4 regions of the Vibrio chagasii genome follow, and region 3 is predicted to be linked to each of the others. Evidence: predicted binding sites of a transcription regulator. Region 3 holds the regulator's gene; each other region holds the start of a gene.
The links. Region 3 encodes PurR, which represses purine synthesis genes. Its sites were predicted from a motif close to TNANGNAAACGTTTNCNTNA; they were not measured.

Region 1: pckA (phosphoenolpyruvate carboxykinase (ATP)) is a predicted target of PurR. The motif match lies at 3,269-3,288, and genes of this name have one in related genera.
Region 2: pyrD (quinone-dependent dihydroorotate dehydrogenase) is a predicted target of PurR. The motif match lies at 1,873-1,892, and genes of this name have one in related genera.
Region 4: glpX (class II fructose-bisphosphatase) is a predicted target of PurR. The motif match lies at 2,699-2,718, and genes of this name have one in related genera.

The regions. Positions count from the first base shown of each region.
Region 1 is NZ_AP025465.1:119,068-124,356, forward strand. It holds gene OCV52_RS00525 (AsmA family protein) at 1-1,317, opposite strand, end outside; gene pckA (phosphoenolpyruvate carboxykinase (ATP)) at 1,471-3,096, opposite strand; gene hslO (Hsp33 family molecular chaperone HslO) at 3,434-4,312, opposite strand; gene hslR (ribosome-associated heat shock protein Hsp15) at 4,331-4,717, opposite strand; gene gspC (type II secretion system protein GspC) at 5,048-5,289, shown strand, end outside.
Region 2 is NZ_AP025465.1:1,788,134-1,793,422, reverse strand. It holds gene OCV52_RS08450 (NAD-glutamate dehydrogenase) at 1-1,714, shown strand, start outside; gene pyrD (quinone-dependent dihydroorotate dehydrogenase) at 2,020-3,030, shown strand; gene OCV52_RS08440 (cell division protein ZapC) at 3,251-3,802, shown strand; gene rlmKL (bifunctional 23S rRNA (guanine(2069)-N(7))-methyltransferase RlmK/23S rRNA (guanine(2445)-N(2))-methyltransferase RlmL) at 4,308-5,289, shown strand, end outside.
Region 3 is NZ_AP025465.1:2,220,618-2,225,906, reverse strand. It holds gene OCV52_RS10160 (alpha/beta fold hydrolase) at 22-819, shown strand; gene OCV52_RS10155 (putative signal transducing protein) at 942-1,259, opposite strand; gene OCV52_RS10150 (TVP38/TMEM64 family protein) at 1,289-1,969, opposite strand; gene OCV52_RS10145 (TfoX/Sxy family DNA transformation protein) at 2,101-2,691, opposite strand; cyclic di-GMP riboswitch class I at 2,819-2,904, opposite strand; gene purR (HTH-type transcriptional repressor PurR) at 3,075-4,079, opposite strand; gene torD (molecular chaperone TorD) at 4,396-5,043, opposite strand.
Region 4 is NZ_AP025465.1:3,144,868-3,150,156, forward strand. It holds gene hslU (HslU--HslV peptidase ATPase subunit) at 1-416, shown strand, start outside; gene OCV52_RS14545 (1,4-dihydroxy-2-naphthoate polyprenyltransferase) at 606-1,523, shown strand; gene rraA (ribonuclease E activity regulator RraA) at 1,597-2,115, shown strand; gene zapB (cell division protein ZapB) at 2,211-2,453, opposite strand; gene glpX (class II fructose-bisphosphatase) at 2,778-3,785, shown strand; gene OCV52_RS14565 (helix-turn-helix transcriptional regulator) at 3,965-4,591, shown strand; gene OCV52_RS14570 (DUF3135 domain-containing protein) at 4,709-5,056, shown strand; gene OCV52_RS14575 (DUF805 domain-containing protein) at 5,122-5,289, opposite strand, start outside.

The sequences.
Region 1 (5,289 bases), 1.3 Mb from region 3:
ATCATTGGCGCTCGCCATCAGCTTCCCTTGCCACAAACCTAGCTTTCTATCTTGAAGCAGTTGAACTTGGTGTCCTTCAATGTGCAGCCCAGAGACTTGCCAGTAAGGCTTTTGTGCAAGCTGGATAAGTTGGGTGCGTTCTACATTCAATCGTTCTATAGAGATTTGCTGAAGCTCTTTAAGCCAAGGTAATAAGCGCATGGCTGGCAGAGTTTGATCTTGGTTTTCTGTGACCCATTTAATACCTTGCAGATCGAGCTGCGCTAATTCAATGCTGCTGGGCGTGACTTCGCCGTTGAGCTGAACGGTGCCTTGCAGGACTTGAGCGTAGAAATCTTCAATCTGTATCTGGTTTGGCTCTAGGCTTAGCTTGATATTTGGCTCGACAAACATGTCATCATCAACAGTGACTCCTTCGGCTTGCAGAGAGAAAAGCGCTTTCTGTTGTCTCCATAGTTCGAAAGGTAACTTGATGTTTTCTAATGAAGCATCAAAGGCTGCAAGGTGCCCGCTTGGCCATTCGATGTCGCTGCGTAAAATGTCTAAGCTGTTGATATGGTTTATACGAATGCCCGCTACGTCCCATACTTTGCTTAATAGGCTCTGAGTTTGCTGCTGGCTGAGGCGTAAGCCATCAACGGTAACATTCACTAGTGACCAATCATGCTGATACTGTTCTGCTTGTCCTGAAATTTTGGCACCGCGCCATTCAAACGAAGCGCCATAAAGTGTGCTGTCGCTCGGTTTTAGGTCAAGGTCGATCAGAATGTTATCGAAGGCTTCGCCTTGCCAATAGAGTTGCGAAGCGGAAAGTTGGGTTTTGCCGTAAGGCAGCAGTGTTTGATTATTGCTAAAGGTTGGCTCGGCGATCTGCAGATCGATGCCTCGCACATTAAAGCTGTTGGTCGAAAAGTCCAGATTATTGAGCGCCAATTGGCGGAGCTTGAGGTTTTGCTCGGTTAATAGTGGTGAGAGCGCTTCGAGATCGCTCGCTTCCAACTGGATACCACTGATTAATACAGAGTCTAAGACGAGTGTGGCTTCAATGAGAGAGTCAGGGCTGAACCAGAGATCGACCTTATCGATATACAGAGGTGGTTGCTTTTCTGGTTGGGTATAGGTGATTCCCATTAGGGTGATGTGATAAGGCGCTTGATACTCGACATCTTCAATGACCACCGGTTGGTCAACCGTGTGTTTGATAAAAAAGTTAGCAACATCCGCACGGTATTGAGTTTGTAGGCTTAATAGCAACGCTGCGATAGCCGCAACGGCGATAGCCAACACAATGCCGAACACCATTAATACCTTTTTCATTCCCTGAAAGCCTTACATTTCAATAGTCTTAAAACAGAGTGGAACAAAAAGGGACAAGCATCAACAAAAAAGCCCCTCAAAAGAGGGGCTTGCTACAAAAATATCGTTTTAAATGGGCGTTCGCTTTTGGCTTAGCCCGAGCAGATGCTTGGATTAGTCGAGTTGTGGACCAGCCGCAACCAGTGACTTACCTTCAGCGTTGTCAGTGTACTTATCAAAGTTGTTGATGAAGCGCTCTGCTAGATCTTTCGCTTTGCTTTCCCATTGTAGTGGGTCTGTGTACGTGTCGCGTGGGTCTAGGATCGCTGGGTCAACATCGTGCAGCGCTAGAGGCACTTCTAGGTTGAACATAGGGATAACCTTAGTTTCAGCCTGGTCGATAGAACCATCTAGGATAGCGTCGATGATGCCACGCGTATCTTGGATAGAGATACGTTTGCCAGTACCGTTCCAACCTGTGTTTACTAGGTAAGCTTCAGCGCCTGCTGCTTCCATGCGTTTCACAAGTACTTCAGCGTACTGAGTTGGGTGAAGCGTTAGGAACGCCGCGCCAAATGCTGCAGAGAAGGTTGGAGTCGGCTCTGTGATACCGCGCTCTGTACCTGCTAGTTTCGCTGTGAAACCAGATAGGAAGTGGTACTTCGTTTGCTCTGGAGTCAGTTTAGAAACTGGTGGTAGTACACCAAATGCATCAGCAGTCAGGAAGATAACCTTTTGAGCGTGACCTGCTTTTGATACTGGCTTAACGATGTTGTCGATGTGGTGAATCGGGTAAGAAACACGAGTGTTTTCTGTTTTAGAACCGTCATCAAAATCGATAGAACCATCGCCACGAACCGTTACGTTTTCTAGCAGTGCATCACGACGGATTGCATTGTAGATTTCTGGTTCTGCTTCTTTAGAAAGACGGATCGTCTTCGCGTAACAACCGCCTTCAAAGTTGAAGATACCGTCGTCATCCCAACCGTGCTCATCATCACCGATTAGTTCACGTTTAGGGTCTGTTGATAGCGTTGTTTTACCTGTACCAGATAGGCCGAAGAATACCGCTACATCGCCTTTCTCGCCAACGTTCGCACTACAGTGCATTGAAGCAATACCTTGCAGAGGAAGTAGGTAGTTCATCATTGCGAACATGCCTTTCTTCATCTCACCGCCGTACCAAGTACCACCGATGATTTGAACTCGCTCTGTTAGGTTGAAAGCAACGAAGTTCTCAGAGTTTAGGCCCTGTTTTTCCCAATTAGGGTTGGTTGTTTTAGCACCGTTCATTACCACGAAATCTGGCTCGAACGTTGCCAACTCTTCGTCTGTTGGACGAATGAACATGTTCTTAACGAAGTGCGCTTGCCACGCTACTTCAGTGATAATACGTACACTTAAGCGTGTATCTGGGTTAGCACCACAGTAACCGTCAATCACAAACAGACGCTTGCCAGATAGCTGAGTTGTTACAAGCTCTTTTAGCTCGTTCCATACTTCAGTTGTGATCGGTTTGTTATCGTTTTTTCCTTGATCTGACCACCACATGGTATCGCGGGTCGTGTCATCTTTAACAATGTACTTATCTTTCGGTGAGCGGCCAGTAAAGATACCAGTGTCAACAGCAACTGAGCCTAGTTCCGTTACTACGCCTTTTTCGTAGCCTTCCAAACCAGGCAGTGTTTCTTCAACGAATAACTGCTCGTAGCTAGGATTACGAAGAACTTCGGTAACGCCAGTAAGTCCGTGCTTAGTTAGATCAATTTGTGCAGCCTTAGTATGTTCCATAACGGTCATAGGTGCTCCTTGTAGGATATTTTGTAGGGATTTTGTATTAATTTTTTATTGTTATCTGCTCACCATGCTAGCAACGAGACTCGGGGGAAACAGGGATACAGCTCAAAAAATATCCATATTAACCATGGGGTTTTAAGTGTCTCGTCACATATTGGCCTAACTAGTCTATCCTGTACGCAAACCTTTGCGCTAGGGGCGGGAACATTATTAATTGATTAAAATTAAGCGGTGATTTTATTACGAGATGTTACGAAGTTTGCGCTATTTTGATCACAAAAAAGGCCAGCTTAGTGCTGACCTTTTTGGGGTAAATTACGTGTTTTTGGTACGACGTAAATTAATGAACCGTATTGCTGCCTTTATCTGCTGCTTCTGCATACAGTGCATCAACATCGTTCTTATCGAACGAGTAGTTTGTGCCACAGTAATCACAGTGCAGAGCAACGCTTCCTTCGGTGCTTAGGATGTCGTAAATCTCTTCTTGAGCAACGGTAATGATCGCTGCAGCGCTTCGTTCACGAGAACAGCCACAGAAGAACTCAACTGGTTGTGGAGTGAACAGCTGTACTTTCTCTTGGTTGTACAAACGGTAAAGCAGTTCGTTTGCTTCAAGAGAGAATAGCTCTTCGTTTTTCACTGTGTCTGTTAGTTGCTCTAAGTGCTCGAAGTCATTTGGAGTACCAGTGCCATCAGGCATAACTTGCAGCAACATACCTGCAGCGTGTGCTTTGCCTTCGTGCTCACCAGTACGTAGCCATAGACGAGTCTTAAGCTGCTCAGAGTTCGCGAAGTAACCTTCAAGTACTTGAGCTAGTGTGTCGCCTTCAAGACCAACGATACCTTGGTAGCGTTCACCTTTCTTAGGATCAATAGTGATCACTAGGTGGCCTTTACCCATTAGGTCGTGTAGGCCAGCATCGTCAGCAATTTCGCCTTCAAAGCGAGCAACACCACGGATCTTCTGGTTATGGTCGCCATTAATAACTGCTAGAGATACCGGGCCATCACCTTGCAGCTGCATAGTGATAGAGCCTTCAAATTTTAGGGTCGCAGTCAGTAGCGTAGTTGAAACCAATAGCTCACCCAGCAGTTTTTGTACTGGAGCTGGGTATTCCTTGCTAGAAATAATCTGTTGGTACGCTTCATCCATTTGTACCAATTCACCACGTACTGATAGGTCTTCAAATAAGTAGCGATTTAAAACATTGTTTGCCATTTGGCTATTCCTTCTAGCTTATTGATGCTTGAACTTGATGATGTCACGACGTTGCTTTTTATCAGGGCGACGCTCTGGAGCTGGGTTATGTGCATGCAGTTTACGCTGTTTTGCAAACTCTTCTCTTTTTGCCAAGCTCTCGGTGGTTTCTTCATAGAGGGTTTGAGCGATCGGTGCTCCACCACGATGGGCTGAGATTTTCTCGATCGTTACCGTCTTTTCTTCATTACCTTGGCGCAGTGTAATAACTGCCCCAAGTTCGACAATCTTACTTGGCTTGCTGCGCTGACCATTATAGTGGACTTTGCCACCATCGACCATGTTACGAGCAATAGACCGAGTTTTGTAAAAGCGTGCTGCCCACAACCATTTATCGAGTCTGACAGCTTCATTAGAAGTTTTCATATAGGGCTGTGCCTTATTAAGTGAGAAATGAATGCGGTTTAACTGTAGTGAACAGTGCGCAACATGTTTTTGATGATGCTTATCACATTAGGTAGAAGTTTTATGTGGAGGCGGCTAGCATTTTTTTCAAGTCATATTGCAAAATCGCTATGTAATGCCGATTTATCGATTTGCTATGATATAGTTCAAGATCTTATGCTTATATAAGCTCGGTATCGAACGAATGAATAAAAAAGCTGAAAGTTTAATAGTTTGCAGCGTTTGTTGTCATGAGAAGGGGCAAGGGAAGTGAACTTTTTAGAGCTCAAAAATCGTATAGGAAATTCTCCTATGTTGAGCCGCTTATTAGATAATGGATTTGTGCTTCAGCAGAAACTGAGTATCGCCACTTGTTGTGTACTCATTGCCGCTTCAGCATGGATTTTAGGACAACTTGTCTGGTTTGTTGAACCTGCCGAGCAAACGGTTGTGCCTTGGAAAGCAACGGTGTCGTCGTCTGCTACGCCTCAGTCGACTCTCGATATCTCTTCTTTACAACAGAGCAACATGTTTGGTGCCTATAACCCAAGCAA
Region 2 (5,289 bases), 430 kb from region 3:
GATTTCTCAAGGTGGTGGCATCTTCTCTCGTCGAGCGAAGTCTATCTCTCTAACGCCTGAAATTCAGAAAATGTTGGGTACCAAGAAAGCATCAATGGCGCCAAATGATTTGATCAAAGCGGTCTTGTCTATGGAAGTTGATCTACTTTGGAATGGTGGTATCGGTACTTACGTTAAGTCTTCAAGTGAAACTCACACTGATGTTGGCGACCGCGCTAACGACGTGTTGCGTATCAACGGCGGCGATTTGAAAGCAAAAGTTGTTGGCGAAGGCGGTAACTTGGGTATGACTCAATTGGGTCGTATTGAATATGCGCTTACAGGCGGCCGAGTGAACACAGACTTTGTTGATAACGTGGGTGGTGTTGACTGTTCAGATAACGAAGTGAACATTAAGATCTTCTTGAACGGCTTGGTGTCTAATGGTGATCTAACGGTTAAGCAACGTAACCAAGTTCTAGAGTCTATGGAAGATGAAGTTGGTGAGATTGTACTTGATGACGCCTACTGCCAAGCTGAGTCTATTTCGGTAACTGAACACCAAGGCGTGAGCTTAGTTAAAGAGCAAATCCGCTTCATTCACACAATGGAGAAAGCAGGGTATCTGGATCGCGGCCTAGAATACATCCCTGATGACGAAACTCTGCTAGAGCGTGAGAAGCAAGGTCAAGGCCTGACAAGACCAGAGCTATCTGTATTGATCGCTTACGGTAAGATGGTTCTGAAAGAAGATCTTGTGAGCGATGATATTGCGAATGATGAGTTCCATGCTCAACAATTGATGCAATACTTCCCAACTGAGTTACGCCGTAACTACTCTCAGCACATGGATAACCATCCACTGCGTGCAGAGATCATTGCGACGGCTCTTGCTAACCAAATGGTTAACGAGATGGGTTGTAACTTCATCACTCGTCTGCAAGAAGAGACGGGCGCAAACATTGTCGATATCGCTAATGCTTACGCGGCATCACGTGAAATCTATGGTTTGGGTCAAGTGCTTAAGAGCATCCGTGAACTGGATAACATCTCTAGCTCACAGGCTCAATATGAGTTGCTGTACCACGTACGTCGTACACTGCGCCGTTTGACTCGTTGGTTGCTAAGAAATCGTACTGGTAAGCAATCTGTGAAAGCACTGGTTGAACTTTACCAAGGCGATGTAGTGGCTATTACTGAGAAACTGGACGAAAACCTGGTTGCTTCAGAAGTAGAAGAGCATCAAGCAATGGCGCAAGTATGGATTGATCAAGGCGTAACTGCAGAATTGGCGAATTCAGTAGCGCGTCTGTCTAGCTTGTACTCAGCACTGGATATATCCACAGTGGCCCGTGAAACGGGTAAAACAGTACAACAAGCGTCTAAGCTTTACTTCAATCTAGGCGACCGTTTGTCTCTGCACTGGTTCTTGAAGCAAATCAATGGTCAAGCAGTCGATAACAACTGGCAAGCATTGGCACGTGCTGCATTCAGAGAAGATCTGGATTGGCAACAACGTCAATTAACAGGTCAAGTACTTAGCTGCGGTTGTGGTTCGGATCTTGATGTGATCAAGGCGCTCGACGATTGGATGGAAAGCAATTCTGTTTCTCTACATCGTTGGGAAAGTATCCTGAACGAATTCAAAGTGGGTTCTGTTCACGAGTTTGCTAAGTTCTCAGTTGCGTTGCGTGAATTGATGCTACTGAATCTAAACTGCATGTCGAAAGACTAACGATTAGACTCAAGTAAAACGATTTAAGGGCAGGCCATTTGGTCTGCCTTTTTCGTTTCGGATTATTATTGCTTACCCTGGAAAGTGAGTAGCCGTAAATTCGCAATGTCTCAAACCGATTCACTGGACGGTGAATTAAAGAGTGCTGACTGCCTATATAACGGTAACGTTTGCTTAATAAAGAAGCTCATTCGTTAGCAAACTCGATTATCTTACCCTTACAGACAGTAATAGATTGAATAGTTGGGTAAATAAGTAAATAATATCGCCCCGTTTACACGGGGCTTTTTTCTATCGGAGGCACAATGCTTTACCGTCTAGCCAGAACTGGCTTTTTCCAACTTGATGCCGAAAAGGCACATGATCTTGCAATTCAAAATTTCAAACGCTTTACCGGCACTCCCATTGATCTTTTGTATCGCCAACAATTACCTCATCGACCTGTAGAATGCATGGGTCTTACTTTTAAAAACCCAGTTGGTCTTGCGGCTGGCCTAGATAAAAACGGCGAATGTATTGATGCATTTGGCGCGATGGGTTTTGGTTTTGTAGAAGTAGGGACTGTGACTCCACGTCCACAAGCGGGTAACGATAAACCTCGTTTATTCCGTCTTGTTGAAGCTGAAGGTATCATCAACCGAATGGGTTTCAACAACCTAGGTGTAGATAACTTGGTTGAGAATGTTAAGAAGTCAAACTACGACGGCATCTTAGGTATCAACATCGGTAAAAACAAAGACACGCCGATTGAAAAGGGTGCAGAAGACTACTTGATCTGTATGGAGAAGGTATATCAATACGCGGGTTACATTGCGGTAAATATCTCTTCACCAAACACACCAGGGCTACGTTCTCTACAATACGGCGAAGCACTTGATGATTTGTTGTCTGAGCTCAAAGCAAAACAAGCGGAACTAGAAGAGAAGCATGGTAAGTATGTTCCTCTAGCTCTTAAGATTGCTCCGGATCTAAGTGATGATGAAATCAGCCAAATTTGCGAATCATTGATCAAAAATAAGATCGATTGTGTGATCGCAACAAACACGACTTTGGATCGTTCAATTGTCGAAGGCATGAAACACTGCGACGAAGCGGGTGGCCTAAGTGGACGTCCAGTTCAATCTCGTAGCACTGAAGTAGTTCGTAAACTTCACCAAGAGCTAGGTGACAAACTGCCGATCATCGGGGTAGGTGGCGTTGACTCTTATGTTGCTGCAAAAGAGAAAATGATGGCAGGTGCTCAGCTTGTTCAAGTTTACTCTGGTTTCATCTACAAAGGTCCACGCCTTGTAGCTGACATTGTCAAAAACCTGTAGTTCACCAACTATAGTCGTTATAGAGCACTAATCTAAAAGTATCTATAAACTGACATCGTCTTACTAAAAGAGACACTGTAACTCCCCGAGTTGTAGAGAAAAGCGATAAGAAAGAGGAATTCATTTCCTCTTTTTTTTTGCCTATTGCTCAGTAAAATTACTGCAATTGAAGGTAATTTTGCGTTTTACCTAATGGAATGGTTCAACAGTGTGAGACGAAATGATGCTTAAACCTAGCGATACATGGAGTTGGTATTACGATGAGCAGCAATGTTCATTAATGCTAAACCTCGGAGAGGATATGATTTTCAAAACGAATCTGGTCCGCAATAAGCTGGTGGACTGTGCGTTTCGAGATAATGAATTCACCGTTGATGACGCATCATCATACCAAACCTTCAAAGAACAAATTTCTGGCTTAGAGCTATCTGAGCCTCGTCAAGCAGAACTGGCGCTTTACTGCGTGGCTGCGAAGCGTTTCCATAAGCCTGTACAACCAAAGAGTTGGTTTTTCGCTCCCCAAGGTGCAGGCCATGAGTATCCTCAGGAAGGGGATATTGTACAAATGAATAACGAGCATAGCCTTGGTTACTTCATTGTATTAGAAGTGGGCGAGTGTGCGAGCTTGTGCGCGTTTGTAGACCTAGAAGAGTTCCTACTGACTCCTTCAAAAGGATTACGCTTTGGCGACTCAATCAAGGTGATGCACGATAGAATGCTTGATGCTAACGCAATTCTGCATCAATCTCATCATATTGCGATGGTAGGCTAACCCAAGTTTTATACATCATTTCGCCATACGTCGCACAGAACAACCTCACCAAACCTTCCAAATAATCGGCTTAATAGCCGATTTTTTTGTGCCTAAAAAACCTCATACTGATAAATGCATCACTCGCTAACCATCAAAATAGTGAAGTTAAGACAATTTTTTTACGTTAATTTCACCTCATTTAATTCCTCAAAAGTGTAATTTAGTCTTCTTTATTCCCTGTTTTCGCTCTTTTGTAGCTAAATTTCACCCATCACTTCCTATTGGTATATACCAATTTTAAGGTGAATATTAATTCACAATGTTGATTCGGTCGAGAATTGGATGTAAAAAATTGGGTTTGTTAGGTCTTATGCTGTAAGGGGGACTGGGTAAGCGATCGCTTCAGTACTGTGTGTTTGCTAGCCAGTTAGTCGAAAGATTCAATGAAAAGACGAGTTTAGAGTGATGCTCTGGTAACAAAATCAGGTATAATCGAGCTCATTTTTATCAATAAAAGAACACTATGAATCAATATCTAGCGGTTACCTCAAACGGCCTTGAGAATTTATTAGTTGAAGAACTAACCCAACTAGGGATTACAAACGCAAAACCTGTTCAAGCAGGTGTTAAATTCAAAGCGACCAATGAGCAAATTTATCGTTGTTGTTTGTGGAGTCGTTTGGCTTCTCGATTTGTACGTGTCCTTTCTGAATTCACTTGTCAGGACGACATGGATTTGTACCTATCGACCACTGCGGTTAACTGGGTGAATCAATTCCATAGCTCTAAGCGTTTTGTGGTTGACTTTAATGGTACTAACCGTGAAATCCGCAACAGCCAATACGGCGCGATGAAAGTGAAAGACGCTATCGTCGATTGCTTCGAGAAGAAGTCATTACCTCGTCCTTCTATTAGCAAAGAAAATCCAGATGTTCGTATTCACGTTCGTTTACACCGTGACAAAGCGATTCTTGGCCTTGATATGGTCGGCAGCGGTCTTCACCAGCGTGGTTACCGTCCTGAATCAGGTCGCGCACCGTTGCGCGAAACTCTTGCTGCAGCGATTCTTCTTCGTAGTGGCTGGGACGCAACAAAACCTTTCTTAGATCCGATGTGTGGTTCAGGTACGCTTGTGATTGAAGCGGCAATGATGGCTGCGAACATGGCTCCGGGTGTTAAGCGTCAGAAATGGTGTTTCGAGGCTCTAGAAGATTTTGAACCAGAGCTATGGGCTGAAGTTAAGTCAGAGGCGAATGTACAAGGTCGCCGTGGTGTGAAGAAAGTAGAGTGTAAGTTCTACGGCTATGACAACGATGAGCGAATGATCAAGACTGCACGTGACAATGCGCGTCGTGCCGGTGTTGAAGATTTAATTCAATTTGAAGTAGGCGATGCTGCACTTGTTAAGCGTCCTGCGGAATTCGACAATGGCGTGGTTGTATCAAACCCACCTTATGGTGAGCGTCTAGGTACTGAGCCTGGCTTGATTGCACTATACACGGCGT
Region 3 (5,289 bases):
TTAATAATTAAAGCGATAGGTATGTCTGAAAGTTTATTATTTCATAAAACATTTACTCACCCTACTAGCGATGAGTGGGTGGTATTTGTGCATGGTGCCGGAGGTAGCTCCTCTATTTGGTTCAAGCAGATCAAGGCGTATAAACAGCATTTCAACCTGCTCCTCATTGACCTGAGAGGGCATGGTAAATCAGACAACATACTTAAAGAGCTGATATCAAACCGTTATACATTCAAAGCTGTCACGCTCGATATTCTTAAAGTATTAGACCACCTTAAAATCCGCTCCGCACACTTCGTTGGTATGTCGTTAGGAACCATTATTGTCCGTAATGTTGCGGAGTTAGCGGCAGGGCGCGTGCGTTCAATGGTATTAGGTGGTGCGGTAACTAAACTCAACACCCGCTCGCAAGTATTGGTTAAGCTAGGAAATCTAAGCAAACATATCATTCCTTACATGTGGCTTTATAGCCTTTTTGCTTACATAGTGATGCCACAAAAAAGCCAAAAAGAGTCTCGTCACCTGTTTATTCGTGAAGCCAAAAAGCTGTGTCAAAAAGAGTTTAAGCGTTGGTTTATATTGACGGCTGATGTGAACCCCTTAATGAAATATTTCAAAGATAGGGAGTTACCGATACCAACCCTTTATCTGATGGGAGAGCGTGACTACATGTTCATCAAGCCCGTTAAAGAAATGGTTGAGGCGCACGAGTCGAGTGAACTGGTCGAAATTGCTAACTGTGGTCATGTGTGTAACGTTGAAAACCCTGAAGAATTTAACCAGCACTCTATCGAGTTTATCCAAAAGCAAATCCAGTGATTTCTAAGTCGGTCATTTGAACTCATAATAGAATTGAAATAAAAACGGGAAGCTATTTGTAGCTTCCCGCTTTTGTTTTGAGGATAAATCAAATGAAGCGGCTAAGACCTCATTAAGCTCGTCTACTCAGGAGAGTTAGCTCCGCATTGCCAACAAGAACCAAATTGTGCCTCGTTCACTTCATGACATTCACTGCAGCGCCACTCTTCATAGATGATAGAATCTTGCTGTTTTTGGTAGTCATTGACAATAGCACGCGCCTTAGTGGCCATTTCTGGCTCATATAGCCATACGTATGGGTCAGTTTCTTCTGTGAACGGGATTTCCCCTTTCAAACCAAACAAACCCTCACCACGGACTTCACAGGCAATATTCTCACTTTCTAGGAGTCCGCAGATGATATGTGCCTCTGTCGGATTTGATGCACTGAAGATTTTCATTGATATAGAACCTTATCCGGCCACAATTATTATTCCGCAACCGGTGCTGAACGAAACTTGCTCATCAACCATTTAGCGATAATTGGGAACACCCCTAATAATGCAAATGACAATAGTACAGAAGGTGAAACGATGCCTGAAAGCGAATCAATTTCTGCGAGTTGGGTACCAGCATTCAAGAAGACTGCAGTACCAGGCAACATGCCGATTTGGCTTGTTACATAGTAGCGAGTCACCGACATGGGTGTTAAGCCCATCAACAGGTTGATAAGGAAAAACGGAAACACTGGGATAAGTCGCAAAGAAAACAAGTAAAATGCGCCGTCTTTTTCAACGCCTTTATTAATCGTAGTGAGTTTGTCGCCAAACTTAGTTTGAATCCAGTCTCGCAGTAGGTAACGACTACTCAAAAAGGCAAGAGTTGCGCCTATTGCACTGGCGAAAGATACTAATAACAAACTATTCCAGAAGCCAAACAGCGCAGCACCAAGTAGTGTAACAACGGCTGCTCCCGGGATGGAGAAGGCGGTGATCAATACATATGCGATAAAGTACGTCGCCGCGGCGGCAATAAAGTTACTTTCAATGTAGTCGTTTAGCACCGCTTGCTGTGCTTTGGCGTTTTCGAGCGTGAGGTATTGGCCAAAATTAATGCCTAATAAAAAGATCGTTACGACCAATACAATACCTAATATCATTTTCTTACTCATTGATACTTCCTCAAATTTTCAATGCAGACCATTAGTATAGATAGACAGGCAAAGCATAGATTAACTTTCACTAGATATAAAAAAAGCCGCAGAAATGCGGCTTAGTTGTATAAAAAGGTGTACTGAAAATGTTAATTGACGCGACTGATAAGCTCTTCACGACGTTGCTGCGGGATAACCGACCAATGGGTGCCATTGATCGCCCCCTCTAGTGCCCAAAGCAGTTCAATACTGACGGAGGACGCATGAGATTCCTTGATGGCATTAAATGCGTTTACAGAGCCAGATTCATATAAACGTTCTACGGAATCAATTCCAGCTTTCTTCAACATGCGCTCGGTGGTGAGTCGAAGATTCGGGAGGTCTTTGAGTCGAGTTGGCTTAGCAGCGGACTGTTCAGCTTTCTCTTCTTTTGCAAAACCCAGAGACGTAGTTGCAAGCTGTAAGATTTTCTCTTGGTCTTGCCACAGGCCTTCTGGTAAAGCGAAGTATTTAGTTACGACAGGGAAACCACGTTTTTTGTAGACGTACGGTTGAAACCCTTGTTGCTCGAACTGTTTTGTTGTGCCTTTGTCTGCTCGTATGTGCAACTGGTCATTAACAACCAGAGCAAACATAGTGTCATCAGCAAAAAGACCGAATCCACCAAACATTGAGCGTGACTTTATTTTTCCTAGGGGCTCAAATAACTTCATTGAGTCCTTTAGTATCGGTTTATCCATGTTATTTATCTCGGTGTATTTGAACTACGCCACCAAATAAGCAGGTCCGAGAGATTAGCAAAATGTTGCAATTACATTGTCAATAAGCCGTAAATTACTAAATTATTAGTAGTTACTGCATTTTGCCATCGGTAACCCCGCTACCATACCAACGAGTGGTTTAGGCCGGAAGCTTTGCGTCTCACCTTTTCAAGTGATTTGCCCTGTGCGTGACTGATTGAATAGAATAAAGTTTTTGTTGAATGAGGCTCACACTTGTTATTTCAAAGTGTGATGTTGCTTCAATTAATGATCTTTATCATATGAAACTAGGTTTATTTTAGTTGCTGATAAAAAAAACGCACCCAAAGGTGCGCTTGATGAAAATAAACTCAATTTATCAGTTAATTTAACGTTTTAACTGTACTACGTTCAACAATTTCTGGGTGCATTTCGAAGACGCGTTTTTCATGGTCTTTGTCTTTAATACGCTCAAGCAGAATTTCGAAGGCGTTCTTACCGACACGGCGCTTCGGTTGGTGAACGGTAGTCAATGGTGGAGAGAAGTACTCAGCCAGTTCGATGTTATCGTAGCCAATGATAGAGATATCTTCAGGGATACAGATGCCTTTCTGCTGTAGGCGGCTCATCAAGCCTAGTGCCATGGTATCGTTGAAACAGAATACAGCTGTCGGGCGATCTTCCATCTCAACAATTTTGTCAGCGGCTAGAACGGCAGTATCACACTCAAAGTTACCTTCGATGATCATGTCGTCATTTGCAGTAATGTTAGCTTCTTCCAAAGCGCGCTTGTAACCAGCGATACGCTCCACACACGCCGCTTTGTCTAAGTGGCCACTTAAACAAGCAATCTTTGAGTGACCGCGGTCGATTAGGTATTTAGTCGCTAGGTAGCCACCTTCTTCAGAGTTATCGATGATCTTATCTGCTTGAGAACTCTCCGGGCCCCAGTCCATGACTACTTTAGGGATGTCAGCGTGACGGTCTAACATCTCTCTCAGTTCTTCAGTTAGGTCTGAACACATAACCAAGATGCCATCTACACGTTTCTCTGCAAGCATTCGAATGTAGTCACGTTGCTTCTCATAGATACCACCCGTGTTACACAGGATCAAAGTGTAACCTTGACGGTAGCAGTAGCTCTCAACACCATCGATAACTTCTGAGAAGAATAGGTTGGTTGATTGAGTCACTAGCATGCCGATGGTTCGTGTTGAATTACACTTCAAACTACGAGCAACAGCACTTGGTGCATAGTTTAATTCGTCTACCGCTTTATTTACTTTTTCTTGAGTCGCTTCTGCAACAAAGCGTGTTTTGTTGATTACGTGAGAAACGGTTGTGGTTGATACGCCTGCTAAGCGAGCGACATCTTTTATAGTGGCCATGGTTTTATCCTATTAGAAGCTACTTTCCCCAAAGTACGGAGTGAAGTAGCCGTTAAGCTACCTAACTAAGAGCTTAAATTTGTAGGGCTCTTTGGGTACTAAAGTGTTAAAAAACAAAAAACCGCTAGTGAGCGGCTTGTTTTAACACCGAAATGCTCTGAACTTAATAAGCATAGCATTTCGTGAATGTTTCATATTTTATCGTTTGCGGTCACAATTCTAGACTGACTAGAAAATACTCGCAATACAATTCACCCAGAAATCCGGGTGAATTGTCACATTCTACGGAATTTATTTACCTAGTCATCAGTTAAGCTTATTCACCAGCTAAATATTGAGCATCTAATTGACAGAAAGCCATTAGCAGAGAAGATACAGCAGCGTAGAAACCGAATTCATCAACATCGTGACACTTAACGTTGAATTTCGGGATCCAAGTTAATAGCTGTTGCTCGATAAATTGTTGCTGAACTTCGAACGATTTTTCTAGTACTTCTTCTGATTCTGTTTCATTAGAACGAATGATTAGGTTACCTAAGAAGTCGAGTTCGATAGCGATGTGGTCTGCTGGTTCTTTTAGATCTTGGTTAACCACTAGGTTGTGCTTAGCCATGATCTCTTCCATCTCTTTCGCTGGTATATCGTTTAATAGGCCAGTTTCACCGATGTACATTGAAGCATAAGGAAGGGCGCCATGCTTATCTGTCTTTAGGAAAAGGTCGCAAAAGTCAGCAGACAGTTCTAGTTGTGCATCTTCGCGAGTTTGTAGGCGGTTCAGGGCATCAACTAACTTATCAATAGCAGGCTTTAGAGTTTCATTTTCGCCTAAACCAGTTAAGAAAGAACGAATTTCAACAGAGTGGTAGTGGTCAAGTTCGTCTTGAGTGAGCTCTTTGGCGAATAAGCTTGATAACCACCAGTAAATTTCTGCTCTTTGCTCATTGAACGCTTTCGTATCTTTCATTACGTAAATCCTGATTTAGTCTTGTGGTGTTTTTTACACACCAAGGCTGATGACGAGGTTATTTGCGAAATGCAAAGTTACTCGTTAGTAGTAATGCCTATATTGAATTGTGCCAGACGACAAATAGCAAGGTTTAAGATTGTCTTGTATCAAAAAAAATCCATGTTTCTGGCATTTATCTACAGTACCACTAGAATTGTTACTAGTTATGAATAGAATAGTCACCGAAACTATTAAATAAGAAAA
Region 4 (5,289 bases), 920 kb from region 3:
CATCGGGTGCATTCCAAGTGGCTAAGCCATCAGACCTAATCCCTGAGCTACAAGGTCGTCTACCTATTCGTGTAGAACTTGAAGCGCTTTCAGCGAATGACTTCAAACGCATTCTAACTGAGCCAAAAGCATCTCTGACAGAGCAATACATTGCCCTAATGAAGACGGAAGATGTGAACATTGAGTTTACTGAAGACGGCATCAACCAGATCGCGGATGCAGCATGGCGCGTAAACGAAACCACTGAGAACATCGGTGCACGTCGTCTACACACTGTGATGGAGCGTTTGATGGATGAGATTTCATTCGATGCAACAGACAAAGCTGGTAGCACGCTAGTGATCGATGAAGCCTACGTGAACTCGAAGCTTGGTGAATTCGTTGAAGACGAAGACCTAAGCCGCTTCATCCTGTAGCACACGAAACTCCAACTTATTGCTCTATCTCAAAGAAATAGCAGCTAATAAGCGAATTCAAGGCCCACTTTCGAGTGGGCTTTTTATTACCTGAAAAATGGGCGTATACTCAAATCACCGCATGAAACCAATACTTACAATATAGGCGCCCTGCTAATCAAGGCGTCCTTACAACGAAATAGACTTACGATGAAACAATCTCTAATGATTTGGCTTGATGCCGCACGACCAAAAACTCTGCCTCTCGCACTCGTCTCTATTCTTACAGGAAGTAGTTTAGCGTTCGCCAACGATCAGTTCTCTTTATCGATCGCTCTGTTGGCCTTTTTAACCGCCACCCTATTACAGATTTTGTCGAACTTGGCGAATGACTACGGTGACGCAGTAAAAGGCACAGACAATGAAAACCGCTTAGGCCCAATGCGTGCCATGCAGTCGGGTGCGGTAACCGCCAAAACCATGAAGCAGGCGATCATCCTCAACATCGTGTTTACTGTGATTGCTGGTCTGATTCTGATTTTTCATGCCTTAACCTCGATTGAAAGCATTCTTTCTTTCATTGCGTTAGGTGTATTGGCCATTGTTGCCGCTATCGCTTACACCGTGGGTAATAAGCCTTATGGCTATATCGGCCTTGGCGACTTATCGGTATTTATCTTCTTTGGCTTATTAGGCGTTTCAGGTACTTACTTCCTACACACTGGCCATGTGGAACCAAGCCTCTTCCTTCCTGCGTTAGGCTGTGGATTGATGGCGGTTGCAGTACTTAATATCAACAACATGCGTGATATTGAAAACGACAGTGAATGTGGCAAACGCACAATGGCGGTTCGCCTAGGACAACGTAAAGCCAAGCATTACCACTTTACGCTACTTGGGTTAGCACTGGTCTCTTTTGCTATCTACCTACTGATTCAAGAGAAACCGGTCTGGATCAGCCTGCCATTTTTGTTGAGTATTGTGATTGTCTACAAGCACGGTAAGGCCGTTTGGGAAACCGAAAAACCCGCTCAAATAGCACCTATGATGCCTGTGATTGTGAAATGCTCGCTGGTTACTAACCTATTGTTTGCAGGGGTTGTCGTAGCTCAAACTCTATTGAGTTAATTGAGACTAATCATTGCAAAGGGATCAAGCACCGATATACTCAAAGTAAGCTCATTGTTCAAAAGGTATACTAATGGAATACAACACTTCAGCACTGTGCGACATATATTTAGATCAAGTTGATGTCGTGGAGCCAATGTTCAGCAACTTTGGTGGACGTGCCTCTTTCGCAGGACAGATCACGACATTAAAGTGCTTTGAAGACAACGCTTTGATTCGCTCGGTACTAGAGCAAGACGGTCTAGGGCGTGTGTTGTTAATCGATGGTGGCGGCTCACTGCGTAAAGCACTGATTGATGCCGAAATGGCCCTACTTGCCGAAGACAATGAGTGGGAAGGTATTGTGGTGTATGGCTGCGTTCGCGAAGTCGATGAGCTGGAAGACATGAACCTAGGTATTCAAGCGCTGGCTTCTATTCCTGTAGGAGCAAGCCAAGATGGTGTCGGTGAGCTAGATGTACCCGTTAACTTTGGCAGCGTAACCTTCTTACCGGAAGATTACCTCTACGCCGACAATACGGGCATTATTCTTTCAGCCGAACCTTTAGACGTTGAACTTGACCTCGATGCTGATGAAGAAGAAGTCGAGTAACCCTTGCTCCTCATAAGTCACTCACAATAACCAAGAACACAAACAGAAACGCCCGCTACTGAGTAGCGGGCGTTTTTTTAAATCTGAAGAGTGAATTACTCTACTTCATCCATTTTACCAAGAAGGTTACGGATGCGATCTTGCCATGCAGAGTGCTCTTCTTGCATCTGCTGAGTTTTTTGCTCTAGCTCTTGACGGCTTGCTTTCAGTTCACCAGCTTCTGTTGCTAGTGCTTGTTTCTCTTCTTTAAGCTCTTCCACTTCCATTTGAAGAAGTGCAATCGTATCTACTGCTGTTTGAATTTTTGCTTCTAGTTGCTCTAGTACTTCAAAAGACATTCTGGCCTACCTTTAAGTTATCCATTTGATGGTGAAGGTTCACTCCACTTATTTCCCCATTCTACTCAGCAGAGCAAGGATAAACACTCAATATATTCGATATTTTGCGCCATTCGATGAAAAAAACAGCGCTTTTTACCGAATATTGACGTTAATTCTTACAGCCACACTCGTAAACCAATTATTTTGATGAATATTAGCGGTTTTTCACTGCTCATTGATCAAAAGCAATCTGCAAAAAGCAAAAAGGCAAACGTTTCCTTTTGGATATGGTAAAATCCGCCGCGAAATTTCTATTCCCCCTTTGAAAATTTTGGAGTCCGCATGAAACGCGATTTAGCAATGTCATTCTCTCGTGTCACAGAAGGTGCAGCACTGGCTGGTTACAAGTGGCTTGGCCGTGGCGACAAAAACGCTGCAGATGGCGCTGCTGTAGAAGTCATGCGTAGCCTACTCAACAAAACCGAAATCAGCGGTGAGATTGTTATTGGTGAAGGTGAAATCGATGATGCACCTATGCTTTATATCGGCGAAAACGTAGGTGTAGGCGGCGACGCTGTCGACATCGCAGTTGACCCAATTGAAGGGACGCGCATGACAGCAATGGGCCAATCAAATGCATTGGCAGTATTGGCTGCAGGCGAGAAAGGTAGCTTCCTAAAAGCGCCTGATATGTACATGGAAAAATTAGTAGTTGGCCCTGGTGCTAAAGGCGCTATCGACTTAACTCTACCGTTAAAAGAAAACCTAGTAAACATTGCTAAGGCTTTGGGTAAAACACTCGATACACTGGTAGTAACCACACTAGCTAAACCACGTCACGATCAAGTGATTGCAGAGATGCAAGCGATGGGCGTTCGTGTATTCGCAGTGCCAGACGGTGATGTAGCTGCATCTATCCTAACCTGTATGCCAGACAGCGAAGTCGACGTAATGTACTGCATTGGCGGCGCACCTGAAGGTGTAGTTTCTGCCGCAGTAATTCGCGCGCTAGACGGTGACATGCACGGTCGTCTGCTGCCTCGTCACGAAGTGAAAGGCGATACAGAGGAGAACCGTAAACACGGTGAACTTGAGCTAGAGCGTTGTGCTGAAATGGGCGTAACCGCTGGTATCGTGTTGAAGATGGAAGACATGGCTCGCAGCGACAACGTGGTATTCTCAGCAACGGGCATCACTAAGGGTGACCTGCTAGAAGGTATTTCTCGTCAAGGCAATATCGCGACAACCGAAACCCTGCTTATCCGTGGCCGCTGCCGTACGATTCGCCGCATCAAATCAATCCACTACCTAGAGCGCAAAGACCCAGAAGTGGTTGGTCATATCCTGTAATCCTCATATCGAGTGAAACAGAATATTCAAAGGCTGATACCAAGTATCAGCCTTTTGTTTTATTGCCCTGTCAGGTTCTCACCATTGCGATTGATAGGTCAGTAACTGTCAAAATAGTAAATGGTTTGCTTTATAAACACCTTGCCTCATAATAGTAAGGTTCATGAGGTAGGGATAGTATGAAAACAAGCGACAAAATCTTACAGACCATTAAGCGTCAAGGCGCGGTAACGGCCAAACAGCTGTCAGAAGAGTTTGGCATGACGACAATGGGTGCAAGGCAACATCTGCAAAGCCTGGAAGATGATGGCATTCTCGCGTTTCATGACGTCAAAGTGAAAGTCGGTCGTCCGACTCGTCATTGGTCTCTTACTCAGCACGGTCATAGTCAGTTTTCAGACCGTCATGGTGAGCTTACGATTCAAGTCATCGATGCGGTAGAGAATCTATTCGGAAAAGAAGGCCTAGCTAAAGTCGCTGCCGAGCGTGAACAACACACCTTAAAACAGTATCAATCTGCCCTGTCTGATTGTGAAAATCTAATCAGTAAGTTGGAAAAGCTCACCCAACTTCGTGAAGAAGAAGGCTACATGGCAGAACTGAAAGAACACGACGATCACTACATCTTGATTGAAAACCACTGCCCTATTTGTAAGGCGGCGACTCGTTGCCCAAGCTTGTGTCAATCTGAGCTCAACGTGTTCACCGAGCTACTAAAAGATGAGTGCCATGTCAGCCGAACTGAGCATATTATTGCTGGCGAACGACGCTGTACCTACACCTTGGTACCTGTCGCTACCGCTTAACGCTAAGCTATTGATCTTGTCTCAATATTGAGAAATCAAAAGATCGGACAAAATTTATACAAAAATCTTTCTTAAGCTTAAAGCATATGAAACATGCTTAATGCTAAGGAAGGAATGATGGCACATCCACAACCAGAGCAGAAACTGCCCCCTTTTGATGAACTGGTTCAACTTGCTCAAAACGATCCTAAAGCATTCAACCAATTCAAACACCAGATGTGTGAGCAGATGATCTGCTCCGCTTCTGAAAGTATGCAAGGCAGACTTCGCGCTCAACAAAGCCATCTCGATTTAGTCGTCAGCCGTTGTAAAAACCCTCACCACGTCAATGTCGTGCTAATGCAAGAGCTGCGATGTCAGGTTTGCAAGTTCCAAGACGCACTCCAAGGGCGCTGTACCTTAGAAGAGCCTCAGCCAGAAAATGTGGTTCCATTTAGACCTAACACTGAACCCAAAATGTACTAGTTCAGACACCTCCAGAAAGCAAAAAGGGAGCCTAATGCTCCCTTTATGTTAACGGCTGAAAACTCTTATACTGGATCTTCGCCGTAATCGTTGCGGCCTTCTGTGCCTTTCAACAAACCACATTCAATCAAAATCCATAAACCACACACTAATGCTGCTACCGTTGCCACCATGTGCATTGGTGATACAGAATCCACCGTTGTTGCAGCAGCAGGCGAAGCCAAGCGCCCTAG